DNA from 2 places in the Modestobacter sp. L9-4 genome. Region 2 is predicted to be linked to the other one. Evidence: predicted binding sites of a transcription regulator. Region 2 holds the regulator's gene; the other holds the start of a gene.
The links. Region 2 encodes LexA, which represses DNA repair genes until DNA is damaged. Its sites were predicted from a motif close to TCGAACANNTGTTCGA; they were not measured.
Positions count from the first base shown of each region.

Region 1 (5,882 bases), 960 kb from region 2:
ACGACGGCGCCGATGGTGGCGTGCACCCCGGAGGCGTTCATGGCCAGCCACATGGCCGTGCCGACCGCGAAGTACGCCGGCCCGCGCCACACCTGCAGCCGGGCGAGCACCTGGAAGGCGAGGATGCACAGCGCCGCGATCGCCAGTGCCGTCAGGTCGACGTCCTCGCTGTAGAAGACGGCGATGACGGTGAGGGCGCCGATGTCGTCGACCACCGACAGGGAGAGCAGGAAGACCCGCAGCTGGGTCGTCGCCCGCGGCCCGGCCAGCGCCAGCGCACCGAGCAGGAAGGCGGTGTCGGTGGCGATCGGGATGCCCCAGCCGTTGGCGCCCGGGCCGCCGGCGTTGAACGCCAGGTAGATGCAGGCGGGCAGCGCCAGCCCGGCGAGGGCGGCGATGACCGGGATCGACAGCCGGCTGCGCTGGGTGAGCTCGCCCATCTGCAGCTCGCGGCGGACCTCCATGCCGATGAGGAAGAAGAAGAAGCACATCAGGCCGTCGTTGACCCAGTGCCGCAGGTCCTCGGTGACACCGGTCGACCCCAGCCGCAGCGAGAACTCGGTGTGCCACACCCGGTCGTAGGAGTCGCGCCACGGGGAGTTCGCCCAGGCCAGCGCCAGCAGGGTGGCGATGACGAGCAGGCCCGCGCTGGCCGCCTCGGTCTGGAGCATGCGCCGCGCCTGGGCGGACAGCTGCGCGACCAGGTGCCGGGACCCCGACGTCGTCGTGGTGCGTGGTGCCGCGGTCATGCCGTCTTCCTACCGTGCCCGTGTGACAGGCAACGACCCGTTGCGCGCGACAGGAGTGGCGGGCGGCATCCCGGGTAGCGGCACGGGGTGACTGCAGACACGACGGCGAGCGACCTCCGGCCGGCCTCCTCCGCGGGCGGCGGGCAGGTGGTGCTGGTGATCGGCGCCTCCTCCGGCATCGGCCGGGCGAGCGCCGTCCAGTTCGCCGAGCGCGGCGCCTCGCTGGTGCTGGTCTCGCGCAGCGCGACGACGCTGCACGACGCGGCCGCCGACTGCCGGGCCGCCGGGGCGCGTGCGGTCGAGGTCGTGGTGGCCGACGTCCTGGACCCCGACGCGGTGCAGGCCGCCGTCGACCGGGCGACCGGCACCTTCGGCCGCCTGGACGTCGTGGTGCACGCGGCGACCGTGATGGCCTACGGGCGCATCGAGGACGTTCAGCCCGACGTCTTCGAGCGGGTCGTCGACACCGCCGTCCTGGGCACGTTCAACGTGTTCCGCTCGGTGCTGCCGGTGCTGCGGGCCCAGCGGCGCGGTGACGTCGTGGTGGTCAGCTCGCTGCTGGCGTCGATCACCGCGCCCACCATGGGCGCCTACGTGACGGCGAAGTGGGGGCAGCTCGGGCTGATCCGCACGCTGCAGCAGGAGCTGCGCGAACTGCCCGACGTGCACGTGTCGGCCGTCGCGCCCGGTGGGGTGACGACGCCGATCTACGACCAGGCCGCGACGGTGCTCGGCAACACGGGGCACCCGCCGCCCCCGGTCTACACGCCCGAGCGCGTCGCCCGGGCGGTCGTCGACCGGGTGGCGAACCCGCGGCGGCTCAAGCAGTCGGGGTTCCTGAACCCGGTGATCATCGCCGGGTTCCGGCTGTTCCCGCCGGTGTTCGACGTGCTGGTCGGGCCGCTGCTGCGGGTGTTCGGGATGGCACGTGACACCGTGCCGCCGACGACCGGCAACGTGTTCGCACCGGTGCCGGAGAAGGAGTCGACCCGCGGCGACTACTGGGGGATCTAGGCCTCAGATGGAGGCTGCCCGACGCCCCCGGAGCCGGAGGCGGAGGCTGCGCGACGCCCCCGGAGCCGGGACACCAGGAGCGCGCCGGCGGCGACCGCTCCGGCGGCCAGCACGACCATCGTCATCCCGAGGCCGTTGCCGTCGGCGGGCAGTGACGTGCCTGCCGGGCACTGGCTCACCGCGGTCGCCGAGGACAGCGCCGAGCCGTCCAGCGTCCAGTTGGCGGAGAACACGTCGCCCGAGGCGACGGTGAGCGCGAAGGCGCCGGGGTGGCTGCCGGGCGCGAAGGTCGTGGGCTGCGCGCCGTCGTACGCGCTGGGGCTGATGACGTTGTTCGCCCCACGCGGGATGGTCTGCGTGACGCCGCTGGTGTTGTCGTACCCGAGCAGCACGCTGACGCTGCCGTCGCTGTTGGGCTGGTAGCAGGAGACCGTCGGGACGACCGTGCCGGCTGCCTGGGCGACACCGGGGCCGGCCACGAGCGCGACGAGGGCGACCAGCGCGGCCAGCGCGGCCAGCACTCCGTACCGCACCGCTCGTCCTGCGGAGTCCGTCGTCCTGCGCCTGCGCGTCATGCACCTGTCCTCTGCCCGACCGGCGGCTGGTCCGCCCATCGGAGCTCCATCGACACCCGGGCGCAGGCCGCGGAGCTTCTCGCGGCCGGGTCACCCGCCCGGGGTGCACGCCTCCTGGCCGGCGCCTCCCGGTAGCGGCCAGTCGGATGGGGCGCGGACGCAGACGTGCGGGCAGCAAGCAGCCCGCCCCCGCGGAGTGCGGGGAGGGGAGCGCGCTGCTGCGAGGCGCGGGTGCAGATGAGCGGGCCGTTGGTCAGAAAGGTGGCGGGTCGTCGATGGGTGGAGCTGGCGTCTCGTGCAGGAACTCGACGGGACGCGGCAGGCCTGGAGGCGACTCGGCCGGACGTCGCAGGCCCGGTGGTCGGGTCGTGCGGGTGACTCCCGACGGCGTGGTGACTCGGAGGGTCCCCTCGTCGTCGAGGCGGAAGCGCCAGCCGGGGGCGAAGGTCTTGAGTCGGTGGTGGGACCGGCACAAGCAGCAGAGATTGGTGCAGTCGGTGGTTCCGCCGTCGCCGTGGGCATGGACGTGGTCGAGATCGGCCCAGCCGACGCGTTGCCCACAGTTGGGGAAGCGACAGCGCTGGTCGCGGGTGGTGACGAAGGCCCGCTGCTTGTCGGTGGGCGCGTAGCTGTCGGTGGCCGCCGGCGGTCCGAGGACTGGGCAGCCGCAGGATGTCTCGGCCCGGCCACCGGCGTGGGCGGCCCGGTCATCTCCGCCGCGCTCGCTGTCGCCGTCGGGATGGGCAGTGCAGCCGCGCCGGGCCAGGCGGGCGAGCTCGGCGGGCGTCGTGGTGGCGAGCAACTGCCCGTCGGGGCCGGTGACCGCGAAGGTGAGCGTGCCGCCCTCGGGGGCCGTGAGGCCGAGTGCACCGACGCGGGCGAGCAGCTCACGCAGGTGGGCGGCGGTGATCGGCAGTCCGTTGACCTCCCCTGGCTCGGTGTCCGCGCCGGTCAGGGAGTCGAGGCCGGCGGTGATCCGGACGTCCGCGCTGACCGGCGGCAGTCCGGAGTCAGCCGGCCGCCGGATCAGGGCCGAGAGGACGTACGCCCGTAGCACCCCGATGGGCCGCTCGTCGCCGTCGGCCTTGAGCATCCGCGCGAGCTGGTCGACCAGGTCGTGGCACTCGACGGCCTCGTCGGTGGGCAGGTCCGCTGCCAGCGTCGACCGGCCTGGCGTGCCGGTTGGATGGACGTGCACGTCCGCGGCCCGCTCGGCAGCGGCGCGCTGCTCCTCGGCCGCGGCGGTGTCCAGCTGCAGCATCAGCGCGGCGGCGCGGTCACGCAGCCGGTGGACCGACAGGTCCCGGGCCTCGGACAGCAGGGCGTCCTCGACCTGGCCGGCGATCTCACGGGAGGTGTGGGCGAGCACGTCCGCCAGAGCATCGGCCCGACGTTCGTCGAGGCGCCCGGCCCGCAGCTCGGCGAAGGTCGCGGGCAGCTTGCGGGTCCAGGTGAGCGCACGGCCCAGCCGGTGCGAGGCGGTGCCGCGGCCCAGGTTCAGCAGCGCCGACAGTTCAGCCAGGAAGAACTCACTGATCTCGGGCTCACCGTCGGCGGTCCAGCCCGGGCGGCGCGCACCAGGCCCGGAGGGGTCGGCGGTGGCGGGGCGCCTGCCGGCCAGGGCGAGGATCAGCTCCGCCTCCTCTGCGGCGTCCCGAGCCCGCCGCCGCTGCAACGCCTGCAGGTCGGCGGCCACCAGCTCCTCGGGCCACGCCGACCGGTCGCCCTCACTGTCCCGGCCGCCGCGCAGGGCCAGCTCGACCAGGGCCCCGAGCGGGGCCGGTGGGGACAGGGTCGGGGTCACGGGTCGAACATACGTTCGAGGTACGACAGTTCCGTGGGGATCTCCGCCCGGACCGGTGCAGATCCCCGCCCGGACATCAGGTCATGACCGGGCCACCCTCCGGGTGACCACCGCGGTCGCCACGTACCGGCGAAGAGGAGGTCCTGGCCCGTCACCGTCTGTGTGCGACGGTCCCCTGCCGCTCCACCGGACGAGGCTGTCGCCGTACCTACGCAGCGGTTCCCCGACGCGCCACGGGACGAGAACGCCACCCCGCAACGGGCTCATGCCACTCCGCAGGGCGCGACCGGGGCTCCCGCAACGGGCCCCGCCACTCCGCGGGGCGCGACCGGCACTCCCGCAACGGGCCCACAGCACTCGACAGGACGAGACCGTCACCCCGACAGCGGTCCCCCGCCGCTCCACGGGACGAGACCGTCACCGCCGCGACGGGTCCCCCGCAGGACCCGACAGCGGCCTCGCGCCCGCGCCCCTCAGTGGGCTTGCCCGGCGTCAGCGCGCGTAGCGGGCGGCGGCGCGTTCGCGGGCCTGGGCGGCGAGCACCTCGCGGTCCTTGGGCGGCGCCGCGGTGACGAGGTCGGCGAGCAGGTGCTCGGTGGCGTGCGCGATCTCCTCGACCGCCCGGTCGAACGCGGCCTGGTTGGCCTGCGAGGGCTTCGCGGAGCCGCTGACCTTGCGCACGTACTGCAGCGCCGCGGCCCGCACCTCCTCCGACGTCGTCGCGGGCGCCAGGTTGTGCAGCACGTGGATGTTCCGGCACATGGCCGGCAGCCTAGGAGCGCAGGGCGTCCTGCGGGCCGGTCACCGCCACGGTCGGCCGTCCGCCGCGGGCCAGCTCGCGGCTGATCACCATCCGCTGGACCTGGTTGGTGCCCTCGAAGATCTGCATGACCTTCGCCTCCCGCATGTACCGCTCGACCGGGTACGCCGAGGTGTAGCCGTACCCACCGAGCACCTGGACGGCGTCGGTGGTCACCCGCATCGCGTTGTCGGTGGCCACCAGCTTGGCGATCGCGGCCTGCTGGCCGTAGGGCTGGCCTGCGTCCTTGAGCCGCGCCGCGGACAGGTAGGTGGCCCGTGCGCTCTCGACCGCGGCGGCCATGTCGGCCAGCAGGAACGCCAGCCCCTGGTGCTCGATGACCGGGACGCCGAACGCCTCGCGCTCGCGGGCGTAGGCGACCGCATCGTCCAGCGCGCCCTGCGCCAGGCCCGTGGCGACCGCGGCGATGCCGAGCCGGCCGGCGTCCAGCGCGGCCAGCGCCAGCGGCAGGCCGTCGCCCTCGGCACCCACCCGCCGGTCGGCGTCCACCCGCACGCCGGCGAAGCGCATGGTCGCCGTGGTCGACCCGGTGAGGCCCATCTTCGACTCCGCCCGGTCGGCCGTCAGCCCCTCGGACCCCGCCGGGACGACGAAGCAGGAGATCCCGCGCGACCGGTCGGCCGAGGTGCGGGCCATCACCGTGTACGAGTCGGCCTCCCCGCCGTGCGTCGTCCACGCCTTCTCCCCGGTCAGCACGTACTCCCCGCCGTCCCGGACGGCGCGGGTGCGCATCGCGGCGGCGTCGGAGCCGGCGTGCGGCTCGGACAGGCAGTAGGCGCCCAGCAGCTCACCGGACAGCAGGTCCGGCAGCAGTGCCGCCTGCTGCTCGGGCGTGCCGGCGGTGGCCAGCGCCCAGCAGGACATGCCGTGGACGCTCACCCCGACCGCGACGCTGGCCCACACCGCGGCCAGCTCCTCGA
Region 1 is NZ_CP077800.1:1,929,884-1,935,765, forward strand. Features, by position in the region: gene nhaA (Na+/H+ antiporter NhaA) at 1-749, opposite strand, end outside; gene KUM42_RS09110 (SDR family oxidoreductase) at 837-1,763, shown strand; gene KUM42_RS09115 (hypothetical protein) at 1,760-2,296, opposite strand; gene KUM42_RS09120 (HNH endonuclease signature motif containing protein) at 2,592-4,088, opposite strand; gene KUM42_RS09125 (DUF2277 domain-containing protein) at 4,635-4,904, opposite strand; gene KUM42_RS09130 (acyl-CoA dehydrogenase family protein) at 4,915-5,882, opposite strand, start outside.
Region 1: KUM42_RS09120 (HNH endonuclease signature motif containing protein) is a predicted target of LexA. The motif match lies at 4,146-4,161, and genes of this name have one in related genera.

Region 2 (5,882 bases):
GCGAGGAGGACGTCCTCCTGCTCCGCCAGGCGCTGCCCGGCGCGGTCTGGGTCTCCGCCCGCACCGGTGAGGGCCTGGAGGCGCTGCGCGACGTGATCGCCGCGCGGCTGCCGCACCCCGCCGTGCACGTCGAGGTGCTCGTGCCCTACGACCGCGGTGACCTGGTCGCCAAGGTGCACCGGGACGGCGAGGTGCTCGAGGAGGTCCACGAGGCCGAGGGCACCCGGCTGGTGGCGCAGGTCGACGCGGGGCTGGCCGCCCTGCTGGAGCCCTACCCCGCACCGGCCCTCGAGGTCTGAGCGAGGACCCCGCCACCACCGCCCGGTGGGTGCGGCGGGGTCAGCAGCAGGGCCGTGCCGCACCGCGGCGCGGCCCTGCTGCGTTCCCGGGACGCGCGGTCGGGGCCGGTACGGTGACGCGGTGGCCAGCAGCGGAGCGTCGCGACCGCTGACCCGGCCCGAGGACGCCGCCGCGCCGGTGACCGGCACCGGCCGCCCGCCGTGGTGGCTGCTCGCCGTCGCCGCCGTCGTCCTGGTGGCCGTGACGGTCGACCTGCTGACCGGTGGGGTGCTGGAGGCGCTGGACCTGCGGGTGTCCGGCGTCGTCGACGGCTGGGACCTGCGCCACTCCGCCCTCTACTGGCCGGTGTGGGTGTTCACCCAGGCCGGTGGCCGCGGCACCGTCCTCATCGTGCTGGCCGGGCTCGTCGCCTGGACCGCCGTCCGGCGGCGCACGTACGTACCGGCGCTGCGGATCCTGGCCGCGCTGGTGCTGCTCACCGCCGTCGTCTACGCGTTCAAGTGGGGCACCGGCCGCACCGCCCCGGAGTACCCCGGCTCGTACTTCCACCGCGGGGGCGGCAGCTACCCGTCGGGTCACGTCACCAACGCGGTCCTCATGTGGGGCGTGGCGCGCTGGCAGGCCGTGGAGTTCGGGCTGCCGGCGTGGGTGCAGCGGGCCGCCCGGCTGCTCGCCGTCGCGGGACCCTTCGTCAGCGGCATCGCGATGGTCGCGCTCAACTTCCACTGGGTCAGCGACGTGCTGGCCGGGCTGGCCGTCGGCGTGCTGCTGTTGGGCGTGGTTCATGCGCTCGACACGCTGCCGGTGTCACGCTGGGCCCGTGCTCGAGCGGGCCGACAGCCGTCGTGACCGCGCCCGCCGCCGCACCCGGGTGGCCGGCGCGGCGCTGACCGCACCCCTGGGCCTGCTGGTCGTGCTGCCGGTGTCCCCGGCCGTCGCGGCCGAGGCGTACGGCGCCCCCACCACGCGGTGCGAGATCACCGACCCGCGGCTGCCCGAGCTCTCCGGGCTGGTGGGCGTGGGCGACGGCATGCTGGCGATGAACGACGGTGGCGACCGGGTGGAGGTCTACGCGCTCGACGGCGCGTGCACGGTCGGCGAGGTGCGCACCGCCGACGTCGACCCCTACGACCCCGAGGACCTCGCCGTGGGCGCCGACGGCACGGTCTGGCTGGCCGACACCGGGGACAACGAGCAGAAGCGGGAGACCGTCGCGCTCATCGGGCTGCGCACCGACGGCAGCAGCACGCTGACCCGGCTGACCTACCCCGACGGTGCGCACGACGCCGAGGCCCTCCTGCTGGCCCCGGACGGGACGCCGTACCTGGTGACCAAGGAGGTGCTCGGCGCCAGCTCGGTCTACCGGCCCGACGCCCCCCTGGCCGACGGTGCGACGGTGCCGATGACCCGGGTGCTCGGCATGGGCTTCACCCTCACCGGCACGCCCGGGGGGCCGGTCGGACGGGCGGGCCAGCTGCTGGTCACCGGGGGAGCGGTCTCCGCCGACGGGCAGCGCATCGCCCTGCGCACCTACACCGACGCCTACGTGTGGCCGCTGACCGGTTCGGACGTCACCGGGGCGCTCAGCGGGTCGCCGGTGCGGGTGCCGCTGCCGGACTCCCCGCAGGGCGAGGCGATCGCGTTCGCCGGTGACGAGCGGAGCCTCCTGGTCAGCAGCGAGAGCCTGCCGGCGGCGGTGACCCTGGTGCCGGTCGCCGGCGACCTCGCGCCCGCGCCGCCCGCAGCCGGGGACGACGGTGCTGCCGCCGCGGCGCCAGCCGAGGCCGCCGACCCGTCCCGTCCGGTCGGTCCGGTCACGGCCGGGCTGATCGCCGCCGGCGTGGCGACGGGGCTCATCTGGATCGGCGGCCGGTTCCGCCGTCGCCAGGCCTGACGAAGGCCCCCTCGCCTGCGAGGGGGCCCTGGTGGTGCCGCTGTGGCCCACCGCTGCCCGAGGGGCAGCGGTGGGCCGACTGGTCAGACCCGGCGCAGCACGGTGACGACGCGGCCGAGCACCGTCGCGTCGTCGCCGGGGATGGGCTCGTACGCCGGGTTGTGCGGCATCAGCCAGACGTGGCCGTCGCGGCGCTTGTAGGTCTTCACCGTCGCCTCGCCGTCGATCATCGCGGCGACGATCTCGCCGTTCTCCGCGGTGGGCTGCTGACGGACGACGACCCAGTCGCCGTCGCAGATGGCCGCCTCGACCATCGAGTCACCGGCGACCTTGAGCATGAAGAGCGTGCCCTCGCCGACCAGCTCGCGGGGCAGCGGGAACACGTCCTCCACCGCCTGCTCGGCCAGCACCGGGCCACCGGCGGCGATCCGCCCGACGAGCGGGACGTACGTGGGCCGCGGGTTGCTCGTCTCGTCGGCAGCAGCAGCGGTGGCCTGCGTCTCGGCGGGCGACTCGGCCATGACGGTGGTCTCACCGGGCATCCGCACGTCCAGGGCGCGCGGCCGGTTCGGGTCGCGGCGCAGCCAGCCCTTCCGCTGCAGCACCGAGAGCTGGTGGGCCACCGAGGAGGCCGAGGACAGCCCGACGGCTTCGCCGATCTCGCGGACCGAGGGCGGGTAGCCGCGGCGGTCGATGGAGTCGCGGATGACCTCGAGCACCCGGCGCTGACGCTGGGTCAGGCCGTCGCCGGCCTCCCCGCGGTCGGGGAACTCGCGGACCGCGGCCACCGCCCCGGTCCCGGTGGTGGCGTCGGCGGCCTGGGCCGTCGCGCGGGTGCGTCGCGAGGGGCTCGTGCCGCCTGCCGTGGGGCCGTCGGCCGCCATGTGTCCTCCTCGTCCGGCTGCCGGGGCAGCGGTACCCAGTGGCCCACCCGGCGCCTGGGGCCGGGAGAGCTGTCCGGTCAGCGATCTCGGTGTCACGGTAGCGGGTTACACCGGTGTTGTTCAAACACCTGTTCGAAGATGTCGCGCGTCAGGGGTGGGACTTGTCGGAGGGATGCGGTAGACATCGCACAGACGTTCGATTCGAACAGGCGTTCGAGGCGACCACCTCCCGGTGGCCGGCCTCGGGGGGACCGCCCGCTCGCGCCGGACGCCCGACGACGTCCCACCGCCAGACCTCCAGGAGCACCCCGATGGTCAGCCCGCAGCAGCTCGACGCCCCCGTCCCCGTGTCCGCCGCCTCCGTGTCCTCCGCCCCCGGGGCACCCGTACCGGCGCCCACGCCGCCGTCGCCGTGGCGGCCCGTGGCCGCAGCCCGCCGGGTCGCCGCCCGTGTCCCGGCGGCGACCGGCCGTGGGCCGCAGCCGGCCGCGCCCGCCACCGCCCGGCGCGACGCGGCCCGCCCGGGGGCCCGCCCGGCGCGGCTCGACGGGCTCCCGGCCGGGCGGGCCGTCCGTGGCGGTTGCGCCACCGAGCCCCGCCCCGCGGCGGGACGGGAGCGGTCGGGGGTCCGCCGGCCGCCGCCGCCGCTGCGGCTCACCGCGCGCGGTCAGCGGGTGGTCGCCGGGCTGTCGATCGCGATCGGGCTGTCCCTCGCCGCGGCCACGGTCGTGCACGTCGAGATGAACCGGGAGAGCGGCCTGCAGCTGGCCGGTTCCGACACGTTCGTCGTCCGGTCGGGGGACTCCCTGTGGTCCATCGCCCGCGCCGTCGCGCCCGAGGAGGACCCGCGCGCGGTGATCGACGCGATCGTCGCCCTCAACGGCCTCGACAGCGTCGACCTCCTGCCCGGCGCCGAGCTCCAGCTGCCCTGACCGGCGCTGCGCCCGGCGTGTCCGGGGAAAGTGCCTGGTACGGGCGGGGCGGGTGCGTCTCAGGAAGACGCGCCGGGGCCCAGGGGTTGTACCTGTAGTGGTGCGGGGCTAACCTCACCCCAACATCTTGTGTGACAGAGATGTAGTTCCTCTCCACAGGCGCGTCCCCAGGTCAGCCCCAGGACATCCACCGGATGTCCCCCGGCCGGTCCACAGGGCGCGTCACCACGGTCGCTCCGGCGGCCCGCCGATCGAGGAGGTGCCCCGGTGCGCTGCCCCTTCTGCCACAGCCCCGACAGCCGGGTCGTCGACTCGCGGGAGACCGACGAGGGCGCCAGCACGCGCCGCCGCCGGTCCTGCCCGGTGTGCGGGCGGCGCTTCACCACGGTGGAGGAGCCGGTGCTCGCCGTCGTCAAGCGCAGCGGCGTCAGCGAGCCCTTCGACCGCAACAAGGTCATCGCCGGTGTGCGCCGGGCCTGCCAGGGGCGCCCGGTCGACGAGGGCCAGCTGGCCGTCCTGGCCGCCAAGGTCGAGGACGCCGTGCGGGCCACCGGTTCCGCCGAGGTGCCCAGCAACGAGGTCGGCCTCGCCATCCTCGGCCCGCTCCGCTACCTCGACGAGGTCGCCTACCTCCGGTTCGCCAGCGTCTACCGGTCCTTCTCCTCGGCCGCGGACTTCGAGAAGGAGATCGCCGAGCTCAAGCGGCTCCGGCCCGACGTCGCCGACAACGGCCCGCCCGCCGGCCCCGACGGCGCAGCCGCCGGGGCGCCGACCGGCTGACCCGCCCGACCAGCTGCCCGACCTGCCCGACCACCCGGTCGCGGCGCTCCCGCCCCGCGGGACACCCACACCACCGGCTCCCGGCAACCGCCGGACCTGCAGCCATCCAGTTCAGCACGCCTCACCAGGGGAGCACGCTTTGACCGAGACAGCCGACCGCCTCTCTCCCAGCCGGAACCGCCGCACCGCGGGCAAGACCCCCACCCGGGGGAAGGGCCTGAAGGTCAAGCGGGTCTTCACCACCGCTGGGGTGCACCCCTACGACGAGGTCGTGTGGGAGCGCCGCGACGTCGTCATGACCAACTGGCGGGACGGCTCGATCAACTTCGAGCAGCGCGGGGTCGAGTTCCCCTCCGAGTGGAGCATCAACGCCACCAACATCGTCACCACGAAGTACTTCCGTGGCGCCGTCGGCAGCCCGCAGCGCGAGACCAGCCTGCGCCAGCTCATCGACCGGGTCGTGCTGACCTACGGTGCGGCCGGCCGCGAGCACGGGTACTTCGCCACCGACGAGGACGCCGAGGTCTTCGAGCACGAGCTGACCTGGATGCTCATGCACCAGGTGTTCAGCTTCAACTCCCCGGTCTGGTTCAACGTCGGCACCGCCTCGCCGCAGCAGGTCAGCGCCTGCTTCATCCTGGCCGTCGACGACACGATGGACTCGATCCTCAACTGGTACCGCGAGGAGGGCCTGATCTTCAAGGGCGGCTCCGGTGCCGGCCTGAACCTCTCCCGCATCCGCTCCTCCAAGGAGCTGCTGTCCTCCGGTGGCACCGCGTCGGGCCCGGTCTCCTTCATGCGCGGCGCCGACGCCTCCGCCGGCACCATCAAGTCCGGTGGCGCCACCCGCCGCGCGGCGAAGATGGTCGTCCTCGACATCGACCACCCCGACATCGAGGAGTTCATCGAGACCAAGGCGCGCGAGGAGGACAAGATCCGCGCGCTGCGGGACGCCGGGTACGACATGGACCTCGGCGGCAAGGACATCACCAGCGTCCAGTACCAGAACGCCAACAACTCCGTCCGCGTCAACGACGAGTTCATGCGCGCGGTCGAGAGCGGCTCGGAGTTCGGGCTGCGGGCCCGCGAGGA
Region 2 is NZ_CP077800.1:968,218-974,099, reverse strand. Features, by position in the region: gene hflX (GTPase HflX) at 1-299, shown strand, start outside; gene KUM42_RS04500 (phosphatase PAP2 family protein) at 421-1,149, shown strand; gene KUM42_RS04495 (hypothetical protein) at 1,121-2,194, shown strand; gene lexA (transcriptional repressor LexA) at 2,278-3,078, opposite strand; gene KUM42_RS04485 (LysM peptidoglycan-binding domain-containing protein) at 3,390-4,010, shown strand; gene nrdR (transcriptional regulator NrdR) at 4,278-4,790, shown strand; gene KUM42_RS04475 (vitamin B12-dependent ribonucleotide reductase) at 4,930-5,882, shown strand, end outside.